2 regions of the Anaerostipes stercorihominis genome follow, and region 2 is predicted to be linked to the other one. Evidence: a T-box and tRNA genes for the amino acid it is inferred to sense, from the RefSeq annotation. Region 2 holds a T-box; the other holds one or more tRNA genes.
What was found. The T-box of region 2 lies ahead of pheS (phenylalanine--tRNA ligase subunit alpha). A T-box ahead of a tRNA ligase gene usually reads a tRNA of that ligase, here a tRNA-Phe.

Region 1 (6,446 bases), on a different contig from region 2:
AAATTTGCAGTGATGCGAGAAGAAATCAGTGTAGATCCCGAAACTTTTGACTACAATTTTTATAGCTATGGACTGTCCATGTATGGCAATATGCCGTTGATTGAACCACAGGAGTGGAGAGAAGTAAAAAAAGTGGAGGAGTTTGTGATTGTCATTGACACGTCGATGTCATGTTCCGGAGAATTGGTAAAGAAATTTTTAGAAGAAACCTATGACGTTTTGACGCAAGAAGAGAGTTTCTTTCGCAAAGTCAATATTCATATGATTCAGTGTGATGATACGGTGCAAAATGACCGGAAAATAACAGATGAAAAGGAATTAAAAGCGTATATGGAACATTTGGATTTGATCGGGGAAGGAGGAACCGACTTCCGTCCTGCCTTTGAATATGTGAATCAAATGATCGAAACAGGGGAGTTTTACAATCTGAAAGGATTGGTTTATTTTACGGATGGAAAAGGAACTTATCCGCAGAAAATGCCGCCGTATGAAACCGCGTTTATTTTTATGCAGGAAGAATATGAGGACGTGGATGTTCCGGCGTGGGCAGTGAAATTGATTGTAGACGCAGAGGATTTGAAAGAAGGAGAAAAGGATGAATATTAAAAGAGCAAAACAGGAAATTAAAGACTCAATTGAGGCATATTTAAAAAAAGATTCTTATGGGGAATATGAAATTCCATCCATCCGGCAGAGACCGATTCTGCTGATGGGACCTCCTGGCATTGGAAAAACTCAGATTATGGAACAGATTGCAAGAGAATGTGAAATTGGACTGGTTGCCTATACCATCACCCATCACACCAGACAAAGTGCCGTCGGGCTTCCGTTTATCCGGGAAAAAGAATACGGAGGCACAAAGTATTCCGTTACGGAGTATACGATGAGTGAGATTCTTGCCACAGTCTATGAAAAAATTGAGAAAACAGGACATCAGGAAGGAATTTTATTTATTGATGAGATTAATTGTGTTTCTGAAACGCTTGCGCCGACAATGCTGCAATTTTTGCAGAACAAGATGTTTGGAAATCAGCGGGTTCCGGAAGGCTGGATGATTGTAGCAGCCGGAAATCCTCCAGAGTACAATAAGTCTGTTCGGGAATTTGATGTGGTAACGTTAGACCGGATGAAGAAAATAGATGTGGAGCCGGATTATGAAGTCTGGAAAGAATATGCCTATCGGGTGGGAATTCACGGAGCAATTCTTTCCTATTTGGAAATTAAAAAAGAATGTTTTTATCGAATGGAGACAACGGTAGATGGAAAAGCTTTTGTGACTGCCAGAGGCTGGGAGGATCTGTCTCAGCTGATGAAAATCTATGAAAAACTTGGAAAGAAAATCGACCGGGAAGTTACGTTTCAGTACCTTCAGCACAGCAAAATAGCAAAAGATTTTTCAAATTATTATGAATTGTACAAAAAATATAAAGAAGATTATAAAATTGAAGGAATCTTAAAAGGACAATTTTCACAGGAAACCATAGGAAAATTGAAATTTGCGTCATTCGATGAAACATTAAGCATTGTGGGGCTGTTAAATGCAAAGCTTTCAGAGATGTTTTATGATTGCTGGAAAAAGGATGCTTTTGTGACAGAATTGTTTGGTTGGTTAAAGCAAGTGAAGGAAGGAAAATCTCTGGAACAGGTGATACAGGAGGCCAAAGCAATCTTGGAACAAAAGAAAAAGGAAGAAAAACTAGGAATGGAGGAAAAACAGATATGTTTGGAGGTTCTTTCCTGTCTGGAAGCCTATCACACTTTGACAAAACAAGAAGCTGCGGAAGGTCTGGAACTGTTTGACAGGATTCGAGAGAAATTTGCAGAAGAGACCCAGAAACGGGAGGCGCTTCTGGACCAGACGGATCGGGCACTCACGCATGCCTTTGAGTTTATGGAACAGGCATTCGGAGAAAGTCAGGAGATGGTTGTCTTTGTGACAGAATTAAATGTGAATTATTTTAGTGTATGGTATCTTCAGGAAAATCAATGCGACAAATATTTTCAGTATAACAAAGGCCTTCTGTTTGATGAACAGCAGCAAAGTATTTTATCAGAGCTGGATGAGTTGGAGAAAAGCTTCTGAAATTGAGAAACTCAAAAAGCATCGGTTCATGATTTTTTTGTGTAATATTGAATATTCATGTAAATAAATTTTTTTAAGTTATCCCGGAAATCTATTTCCGGGATTTTCATATTTAGATTCTGAATTGCCTGTTCGACCAGAGGGTTTTTCTGGCAGGAACACTGCAGACCTGTTGCATGATAATAGACGGACAGCAGCAGATCATAGGCATCTTTCGGGGGAATTCTTAAATTTTGACTGAGGCGCTGGGAGATTTCCTCGGCCCGCACATAATAGTTTCTTTTAAATTCCGGTCCATACTTGTGCGTAGACTTCTGTACTGTAATTGCATTCCGGTGGGAAAGCAGATAAAAGCGCATCGAAGTACAGATTCATCTTATCACTGCACAGCTGGCTGTGGAAAAAATTAAAAATTAATGTTGACAGCAACAGAGAAATGAGGTAAAATAATCCTTGTTCTCAAGAAGAACAGATATAAGCGATAGTGGCGTAGTTGGTAACGCGCGACCTTGCCAAGGTCGAGACCGCGGGTTCGAGCCCCGTCTATCGCTTTTTTTGTTGCCTTTTAGAAATAGCTTAAAATGGTTATTTTTAGGAGGCTTTCTTTTTTTCTCCGACCAATATTTTTACAATGGTTAAAGTTTTTGGTTAAAGTCCTAAAATATCTTATCTGCGTAGTCCGTTACCGCCTTTGCGGATTGCCTGCGCTGGATGTGGGCATAGGAATGATAAACAGATTATCCTTCAAGTAGGAGGTGGCAAAAATGGCAAACGATTTCAAATCATTACAGACCAGAAAAGTATTGAAAAATATGATGGAAGTTAAATGTATTTTGCATCGCCAATCGACTATGACAAAGTAATCAAAAAAATTCCGTATGGTAAAGGGATTACCGTTGGGAAAATACGAGAATACTTTCCAAAATTAAGAAAATTGGAAATTGAGAGAGGGTACTGATATGAAAATGAAAGAAATCAAAGAGAATAAAAAACAATTTCTTCCCTTGTTGTTAGCCGATGAACAATGTATGTATTAGACGATTAGGGGATTAAATGTGAGTGTATCGTAACTGATGAGGGGAAATATGATTTATTTGCAGAAAAAAATATAAATCCGGGTTTGCTGGCAGAGAAATTAAAATATTTACGAACAAAAATGAAGATTCACAGAAGCAGCTTTTTGTTTCATAAGGACACAGGCACATTTCATGGAAGAAAATGTGCCTGTATAAAAAATGAAATATTCTTTATATCTGTTTTCCACAATATCGGTAGAATGCCAGAAGGTATAAACCGCAGATGCCAACCAGATCATAGATGATTCGTGTTACAACGGTCATTTCTCCAAAGAGAAAAGCAACCAGATCAAAACGGAAAAATCCAATGAGCCCCCAGTTGATCGCTCCGATAATTACAATCGTAAGCGCGGTACAATCTAAAAATTTGTTTCCCATAAAATCCTCCTTGTTATTTAAGAGTACACCTGCAATCTTGTCGCAGGTGATATAAAGAATACTTAAGATAGTATTCGTTGCAAGTAATCAAACTATACATTTTAGCAAGAAATTTATGAAATTAATTTTAGGGACCAAGACACTTCATTGCCTTTTTTTGGAAGAGAGAGTATAATAAGAACAAAATATATGAGAAACAATGGATCACCAGAAAATCAGCGGCCATGAAGGAGGAATGGAAATGAAAGTTATTTTTCTGGATGTGGATGGAGTATTAAATTCTCAGAGTTTATTTGAAAAATGTAAAGAAGAGCTGGTACCCATTGATGAAGAGAATATTAAATATTTGAAACAAATTGTGGATGCAACCGGAGCCAGCATTGTACTTTCATCTTCCTGGCGATATGGATGGACAAAACACAGCGACAATGTACAGGACTGGTGCAGACTTTTGGTGGATACTCTGAAGAAATATCAATTGAGAATTATTGATAAAACGGAGTATTTGAGCAATGGAAGACGGGAAGATGAGATTAAGGACTGGCTGGAAAAAAGTTCGGAACCGGTGGAGAATTTTGTAATATTGGATGATGGGGATTATGATTGGCGTAGACATGGATATGAAAAATATTTGGTCAAGACAGACTTTTGTACCGGAGGATTACAGAGGGAGCATGCAGAACGAGCAATTAGTATTTTAAAAAAACCTCCTTTTTGGAAATTTTGGAAACGATGGAAATCAGAAAATCGGTGATTAAAAATAGGAGGAGTGGAGTTCACAAAATTTTTTCAAAAAATGACTTGTCAATTGTTCTTGAATATGGTAAAGTATAGAAGTCGCAGAGATGCGGGGAAAGAAGACAAAGATTGACACTTTCCAGTTGAAAAGCCCAGATAGCTCAGTCGGTAGAGCAGAGGACTGAAAATCCTCGTGTCGCTGGTTCGATTCCGGCTCTGGGCATGATATGCGGGTGTAGTTCAATGGTAGAACTCCAGCCTTCCAAGCTGATCACGTGGGTTCGATTCCCATCACCCGCTTGTGAAGAAGAATGTTTATGTCATTCTTCTTTTTTTGATAATTAGAGAATTCTTCACTTTCCTATAGAATAGACGAAGTTTTGTTTTATTCTATAGGAATTTTTTGTATAATAAGGATGAAGAAATACGAAGAAAAGGAGAAAAAAGATGGATTATAATCAGTTGGCGCTGGAAATGCACGAAAAAAATAAAGGAAAAATTGGAGTTCGTTCAAAGGTAGCAGTAAAAACCAGAGACGATTTAAGTACGGCTTATACGCCGGGAGTTGCAGAACCATGCCGTAAAATTCGAGATCACAAAGATGATGTGTATCGTTATACTGCAAAAGGCAATTTGGTCGCTGTGGTATCGGATGGAACTGCGGTTTTGGGGTTGGGAGATATTGGACCGGAGGCAGCGATGCCGGTGATGGAAGGAAAGGCATTATTATTTAAAGAGTTTGCAGACATTGACGCGTTTCCGATCTGTTTGGATACAAAGGATACAGAAGAGATTATACAGACAGTAAAAAATATTGCGCCGTGCTTTGGAGGAATCAACCTAGAGGACATTTCCGCACCGAGATGTTTTGAGATTGAGAGAAGGCTGAAAGAAGAACTGGATATTCCGGTGTTTCATGATGATCAACATGGAACGGCAATTGTTGTGGCAGCGGGACTTTTGAATGCGTTAAAATTGGTTGGGAAAACGATGGAAGAAGCAGAAATTGTGATTAATGGGGCCGGGTCTGCCGGTATTTCCATTTGCAGACTTCTTCTCCAATTCGGAGCAGGCAATGTTGTTCTGGTAGACCAAAAAGGTGCTCTTTGTCCGGGAGAAGAATGGATGAATCCTGCACAGAGAGAGATGGCGGAAATTACCAATAAAGAAAAACAAAGAGGTCTTTTGCCTGAAATTATAAAGGGGAAAGATGTATTCATTGGGGTTTCGGCACCGAAGATTGTTACATCAGATATGGTTTCTGACATGGCAGACGATGCAATTATTTTTGCAATGGCAAATCCAACTCCTGAAATTATGCCGGAAGAAGCTAAAAAAGGAGGAGCAAGAGTTATCGCAACCGGACGTTCCGATTTTCCAAATCAGATTAACAATGTTCTTGTATTTCCGGGAATTTTCAGAGGCGCTTTGGATGCCAGAGCCGGACAGATCACAGAAGCGATGAAAATGGCTGCGGCAAGAGCGATTGCCGGAATCATCGGTGATGATGAACTAAGTGAAGAATATGTTATTCCCGGAGCTTTCGATGAGAGAGTATGCAGGGCAGTTGCAGAGGCGGTTGCAGAAGAAAGTCGAAAATAGTGATTTGTATGAAAATTAAATACGTTTAAAAAGGTGAAAAGTTTGTTCATACAAAGCTTTTTTATGATATAATGCAAGAAATAAAAAAGAGCTAAGGAGAATTTAATGAAAACAAGTGGAATTTTGTTACCAGTTTTTAGTTTGCCGTCATCTTATGGGATTGGATGTTTTTCCAAAGAAGCGTATCAATTTGTCGATTTTTTGTCAGAAGCCGGACAACAGTATTGGCAAATTTTACCTTTGGGAACGATTGGTGCAGGAAATTCTCCTTATCTTTCATTTTCCAGCCATGCAGGTAGCACACTCTATATAGATTTAGAGCAGCTTCAAAAAGAAGGGCTGCTGACCCAGCAGGAGCTTGATCCGTATCAAGAGGAGAATACCGGAAAGGTGGATTATGATGCAGTGCGTGAAAGTCGGCATAAGCTGCTTCGCAAGGCATATCTCAGATTTTCACCGGATCAGGATTACGAAACGTTCAAAGAGAAGAATCAGGAGTGGCTGGATGAATATGTGTCTTATATGAAAAAGCGAAAAGAGCTGGACAGCGGGGGCTATTTTCGCTTTTG
Region 2 (6,446 bases):
CAGCAGGCATCAGGCTTGTCTTTGACACCTGAAAAAGTTACAACACTTCAGAACAACTTAGATTCTCTGATTCCAGGTCTTGTTCCGTTGCTGTTAACTCTGTTCTGTATGTGGTTATTAAAGAAAAATGTTTCACCAATCATCATTATTATTGGTCTGTTTATCGTAGGTATTGCAGGACATTTAGTAGGTTTATTATAATTCATACAAGATGTGAAAGCCCGGATTTCCGGGCTTTTTCTTGTAATATAGGAAAGTTTTGACTTTCCTATATTAATTACAAAAACGCTCCGCGGGATGCACACGATGTGCAGAGGAAAGCTGCATTCGCAGCCGCACATCGGCGCGCAAAGCGAAGCAAGGTCTGCATTTCATTTCGGACGGTGCTAAGCGGACATCTGCAAGATATCCAGTACCCCTTAAGGATTGAGAGATTTAGGGAGTTTGAGACGGACCTGTCCGCTTTGTTCTAATAATATAGGAAAATTCTGACTTTCCTATATTACAAAAACGCTCCGCGGGATGCATCTCGTCTCAGAGGAAGATCGAGAATCTCTTCTTGTAGAAACAAATGAAATTGTATAAAATAAAAAGAGAGATTTTAAAATCGGAGGAGAAATATGGCGCAGTCAATTAATACAAAAGTTGATCTTGTAGTAAATGGAACATCTTATCTGGGGTTAAACAGCTATGGTAAGATTATGATTGGGGACAAAGGCTTTGAGTTTTTTAATGAACGCAATGTCAATGATTTTATTCAGATTCCGTGGGAGGAAGTAGACTATATCATTGCATCGGTACTATTTAAAGGTAAGAAAATTCCAAGGTTTGCGGTTCAGACAAAAAAGAACGGAACGTATACTTTCGCGGCAAAAGAACCTAAGAGGGTGCTTCGGGCAATCAATAAGTATATAGCATCAGATCATATGGTACGGTCCTTGAGTTTTTGGGACGTATTAAAGCGAAATCTGATGCCCTCAAAAAAGAAAGCAAAAATGAAAAAATAAAGGGAGGTAGTATGATGGGACACATTTTAAAAATGGAACCGGTTTTCAAAGAGATGATCTGGGGCGGGCATAAGCTGCGCGATGTATACGGATATGAAATTCCCAGTGATCACACCGGGGAATGTTGGGCGATTTCTGCGCATAAAAATGGAGACTGTATGATTGCAGACGGAGAGTTTGCAGGCAAAACTTTGTCATGGTTGTTTGACAACCACAGAGAATTCTTCGGAAATATTGAAGGAAAGCAGTTTCCATTATTGGTAAAAATCATTGATGCAAAAAACGATTTATCAGTACAGGTGCACCCTGATGATGTCTATGCCGGCGAGCATGAGAATTCACTGGGCAAGACAGAATGCTGGTATGTACTGCAGGCTGATAAGGGAACAAAGATGGTGATGGGACATCATGCAAAGACAAGAGAGGAATTTATCAAAGCGATTGAAGAAGATGATTACGATCATCTGTTAAATTCCTTTGCGATTGAGGAGGGGGACTTCTTTTATATTCCATCCGGAACACTTCACGCCATTTGCAGCGGATCCTTGATTTATGAAGCGCAGCAGTCCTCTGATATTACGTATCGTGTATATGACTATCATAGAAAAGATCAAAATGGAAACGAACGTCAGCTCCATGTAAAGCAGTCCATTGATGTGACCAACGTGCCTGCGAATATAGAACATGAGAAGACTTTTCAAAAAGAAGGAATTCAAAACGGAACAAAGACGACTTACATCCAAAGCGAATATTTTTCGGTACATTGTTATCAGATGACAGGAAAAAATGTGGTAAAAAATGATGTTCCATTTCAGATGGTCAGTATTCTTGACGGAACTGGAAGGATCGATCAAAGAGAGGCAACAAAAGGGGATCATTTTCTGATTTGTTCAGATCAAGAAGAAACAATGTTTGATGGAACCATGGATGTGATGATTACGACGCTTTAAAATGTATTATGTCCGCTTTGTTTTTATCAACAGAATGAAGAGAGGGAACGATGGAAAATGAAAAACAAATACTTTGGCGTTTTGCAAAGAATGGGACGATCTTTTATGCTGCCGCTTGCGGTACTGCCTGTGGCGGGACTGCTTCTTGGGCTTGGAAGTTCCTTTACCAATGAGACTATGATTGAGGCATATGGTTTGAACTCTGTTCTTGGGAAAGGGACGGTTCTTTATGGTTTGTTGATAGTCATGCAGAAGGCAGGAGAGGTCCTGTTTGACAATCTTCCGATTATTTTCGCAGTGGGAATTGCCATTGGTATGGCGAAACATGAAAAAGAAGTGGCAGCGCTGGCGGCGGTGATTGCATACTTTTCGATGAATGCGTCGGTGAATGCGCTGTTAGTTGCAACGGGAGCAATCTTGGAAAATGAAATCATTGCTCAGGATATTCTGGCTGGAACAATCACAACTTCCGTGGGAATCCAGACATTGCAGATGGGAGTGTTCGGCGGGATCATTACAGGAATGGGAGTCGGAGCTCTTCATAATCGTTTTCATCGGATCAAAGTACCCAATGCATTATCGTTTTTTGGGGGAAGCCGTTTTGTACCGATTATCAGTGCGATTGTATATGTATTCGTAGGAATTTTGATGTTTTTTGTTTGGCCGCCGATTCAAAGGGGGATTTACTCTCTGGGAGGATTAGTGACAGGAACCGGATATCTAGGGACCTTAATTTTTGGACTGGTGAAACGATTCCTGGTACCATTTGGACTACATCATGTATTTTACCTTCCATTTTGGCAGACTGCCGTAGGCGGAACGATGGAAATTTCTGGGAAATTGGTGATGGGTGGGCAAAATATCTTCTTTGCACAGCTTGCAGATCCGTTGACGCAGCATTTTAGTGCAGAGGCATGCCGATATTTTTCGGGAGAATTTATTTTTATGATTTTCGGATTGCCAGGAGCAGCTCTGGCAATGTACCACTGCGCTCAACCAGAAAAGAAAAAATTAGTGGGAGGACTCTTGTTGTCTGCCGCGTTGACTTCTATGGCGACGGGAATTACGGAACCCATTGAATTTACATTTTTATTTGTAGCTCCGATGTTGTTTGGAGTTCAGGTGATTTTGGCGGGAGTTGCGTATATGCTGGCTCATATATTGAATATTGCTGTCGGATTGACATTCTCAGGAGGGCTCATTGATCTATTTTTATTTGGAATCCTTCAGGGAAATGATAAAACCAATTGGATGCGTCTGATTCCCATTGGAATTATATATTTTGCGCTTTATTATTTTATATTTAAGTTCCTGATTTTAAAATTTGATTTAAAAACACCCGGACGTGAGGATGAGAAAGATGAAGTACGCCTGTATTCCAAGGAAGACAGAGGAGATTGCATAGATTCTGCGTTTCAGCTGCCCGCGCTGATTGCAGCAGGGCTTGGAGGAAAAGCGAACATCGGAGAGATTGACTGCTGTGCAACACGTCTTCGCTGCGGACTTGCTGATATTGCTTTGGTAGATGATGCTGTGCTGCGAAGAACCGGATCAAGAGGAATTTTGAAACGAGGAAATAGTATTCAGATTATTTACGGACCGCAAGTCACAATTATCAAATCTCAGTTGGAGGAATATTTGGAGGACGGCAGGGAGGACCGAAAAACCCGTCGTCTGGTAAAAGAAATAGAGCGGAAAGCAAAGGACGAGAGGAAAATAGAAATGATTTATTCTCCAATCAAAGGAGAGATAATTGAACTGGAGCATGTGCCGGATGAGGTTTTTTCCGGAGGAATGCTTGGCGAAGGATTCGCGGTGATTCCAGAAGAAGGAGCTGTTTTTTCTCCGGTGGAAGGCGTTGTTTCGGCTGTTTTCCAAACCAAACATGCCATCGCTTTGATTTCTCAAAACCACGCAGAGGTACTCATTCATATGGGACTCAATACTGTTAAATTGGCTGGCAAAGGTTTTGATGTAAAAGTGGAACCGGGACAGAAAGTGAAGGTTGGTGATTTGCTGGCGCAATTTGACCTGGAGGAGATGCAAGATGCCGGATTTCATATGATAACACCGGTGGTGATCAGCAACAGCTCCGATTACATCAGTATTACATTGGAGCAGACAGGAGAACAAGAAGTTGGAACGGATATCTTGATGCTCAAACAATGAAATCTTGGAAAAGCCATTGACATATAAAGTTAGTATGGTATAGAATAAGGAAAGTTAAAGGCATTGATGGTGCACAGTAAGAAGAAATAATCTTCCGAATTTCACACCGTAGCTGTATCTTTGAACGAGATGAGATTCATCAGTAGGAGATAACGGAGTCTGCCCGTTACGCAGAAACTTAAGTGCTCAAAACAGTGGAAAACTGTGATGAGAATTAGGGTGGTACCGCGAGCAAGTTCAAAACTCGTCCCTTTGTGGACGGGTTTTTTTATAATATAGGAAAGTAAAAACTTTCCTATATTATATATTATAAAAACGCTTTGCAGAGTTGTACAGGATGTGTACCGAAAACGAATAAAATGAAAGGGATAGAACTATGAAAGAAAGATTAGAGGCGATTAAAAAAGATGCCTTGGAGAAAATCAAACAGGCAGAGGCTATGGATGCTCTCAACGCAATCCGGGTATCTGTACTTGGAAAAAAGGGAGAATTAACCAAGGTATTAAAAGGAATGAAGGATGTCGCAAAAGAAGAGCGTCCGATGGTCGGACAGATGGTCAATGATACCAGAGCAGTCATTGAGAAGGCGCTGGAAGAAGAAATGACGCTCTTAAAGAAAAGAATCCGTGAAGAAAAAATGAAAAAAGAAGTGATTGATGTTACGCTTCCCGGAAAGACTCATGAAAAAGGGCATCGTCATCCAAATCAAATTGCCCTGGATGATTTGGAACGAGTTTTTATTGGAATGGGATATGAGGTTGTAGAAGGCCCGGAAGTGGAATATGACAAATATAATTTTGAGTTGCTGAATATACCGGAGAACCATCCTGCCAAGGACGAACAGGACACTTTTTATATTAATAAAGAAATTTTACTGCGAACACAAACTTCACCGGTTCAGGCACGTATCATGGAAACTGGCAAAATGCCGATCCGCATGATCGCACCGGGAAGAGTTTTCCGGTCCGATGAGGTAGATGCAACCCATTCTCCATCATTCCATCAGGTGGAAGGTTTGGTAGTAGATCAGGGGATTACTTTTGCTGATTTAAAAGGAACTTTGCAGCAGTTTGCCAGAGAGTTTTTCGGACCAAATACAAAAGTAAAATTCCGTCCGCATCATTTCCCATTTACCGAACCAAGTGCAGAAGTAGACGTAACGTGTTTTAAATGCGGTGGAAAAGGCTGTCGTATGTGCAAAGGAAGCGGATGGATTGAAATTCTTGGATGCGGAATGGTACATCCTCATGTGCTGGAAATGTGCGGAATTGATCCGGAAGTTTATTCAGGATTTGCGTTTGGAATCGGGCTGGAGCGGGTGGCTCTTTTAAAATATGAAATTGATGACATGCGCCTGTTATACGAAAATGATAAGAGATTCTTGTCTCAATTCTAGCAACTATAAAAAAATAATAGGAAGATGAAAGGAAAGAAAGAAAAATGGATACACCGATTTCATGGATTAAGGCGTATGTGCCGGATTTAGACTGCTCTGTGGAAGAGTATGCAGATAAAATGACATTATCAGGCTCTAACATGGAAAGCTATAAAAAATTAGATGAAAATCTGGAAAAAATTGTTGTTGGAAAAATTGAAACAATAGAAAAACATCCGGATGCGGATAAATTAATTGTCTGTCAGGTGAATGTGGGAACCGAGGTAGTTCAGATCGTAACCGGAGCTCCCAATGTATCAGAAGGAGATTTGGTTCCGGTGGTATTGGACGGAGGATGTGTTGCAGGCGGACATGATGGAGATAAAAATGAAAACGGAATCAAAATAAAAAAAGGAAAACTGCGCGGGGTGGAATCCTTTGGTATGATGTGTTCCATAGAAGAATTGGGAAGCACGAGAGATCTGTATCCGGAGGCACCGGAATATGGAATCTATATCTTTCAGAAAGAGGTGCAGCCGGGAGATGATGCGATAGAGGCTCTTGGTCTTCATGATGCAGTGGTAGAGTTTGAAATTACGTCCAATCGTGTTGACTGTTTCAGTATGGTTGGCATGGCAAGAGAAGCGGCGGCAACCTTCCGAAAAGATTTTTATCCTCCGGTTGTGACTGAGATAGGAAATGAAGAGGATGTCAGTGATTATATTAAAGTAACCGTGGAAGATGAAGAACTTTGTCCTAGATATACGGCAAGGGTGGTTAAAAACATCAAATTGCAGCCTTCCCCGGAGTGGATGCAGAGACGTTTATCTGCCATGGGAATTCGTCCGATTAATAATCTGGTGGATATTACCAACTATGTTATGGAAGAGTATGGACAGCCGATGCATGCCTATGATTTGGATACCATTGCCAATCGTGAAATTA

Region 1: it has a tRNA-Phe gene. The T-box ahead of pheS (phenylalanine--tRNA ligase subunit alpha) is inferred to sense a tRNA for this amino acid. The anticodon was not compared.

Annotation. Positions count from the first base shown of each region.
Region 1 is NZ_BAAJCL010000004.1:109,207-115,652, reverse strand. It holds gene AC27EF_RS06095 (vWA domain-containing protein) at 1-606, shown strand, start outside; gene AC27EF_RS06090 (AAA family ATPase) at 596-2,083, shown strand; gene AC27EF_RS06085 (hypothetical protein) at 2,110-2,442, opposite strand; tRNA gene AC27EF_RS06080 (tRNA-Gly) at 2,562-2,634, shown strand; gene AC27EF_RS06075 (DUF378 domain-containing protein) at 3,331-3,537, opposite strand; gene AC27EF_RS06070 (HAD domain-containing protein) at 3,779-4,291, shown strand; tRNA gene AC27EF_RS06065 (tRNA-Phe) at 4,426-4,498, shown strand; tRNA gene AC27EF_RS06060 (tRNA-Gly) at 4,505-4,575, shown strand; gene AC27EF_RS06055 (NAD(P)-dependent malic enzyme) at 4,723-5,877, shown strand; gene malQ (4-alpha-glucanotransferase) at 5,983-6,446, shown strand, end outside.
Region 2 is NZ_BAAJCL010000012.1:36,012-42,457, forward strand. It holds gene AC27EF_RS10630 (PTS system mannose/fructose/sorbose family transporter subunit IID) at 1-201, shown strand, start outside; gene AC27EF_RS10635 (DUF956 family protein) at 621-1,007, shown strand; gene AC27EF_RS10640 (type I phosphomannose isomerase catalytic subunit) at 1,022-1,957, shown strand; gene AC27EF_RS10645 (PTS sugar transporter subunit IIABC) at 2,015-4,126, shown strand; T-box leader at 4,181-4,381, shown strand; gene pheS (phenylalanine--tRNA ligase subunit alpha) at 4,503-5,522, shown strand; gene pheT (phenylalanine--tRNA ligase subunit beta) at 5,567-6,446, shown strand, end outside.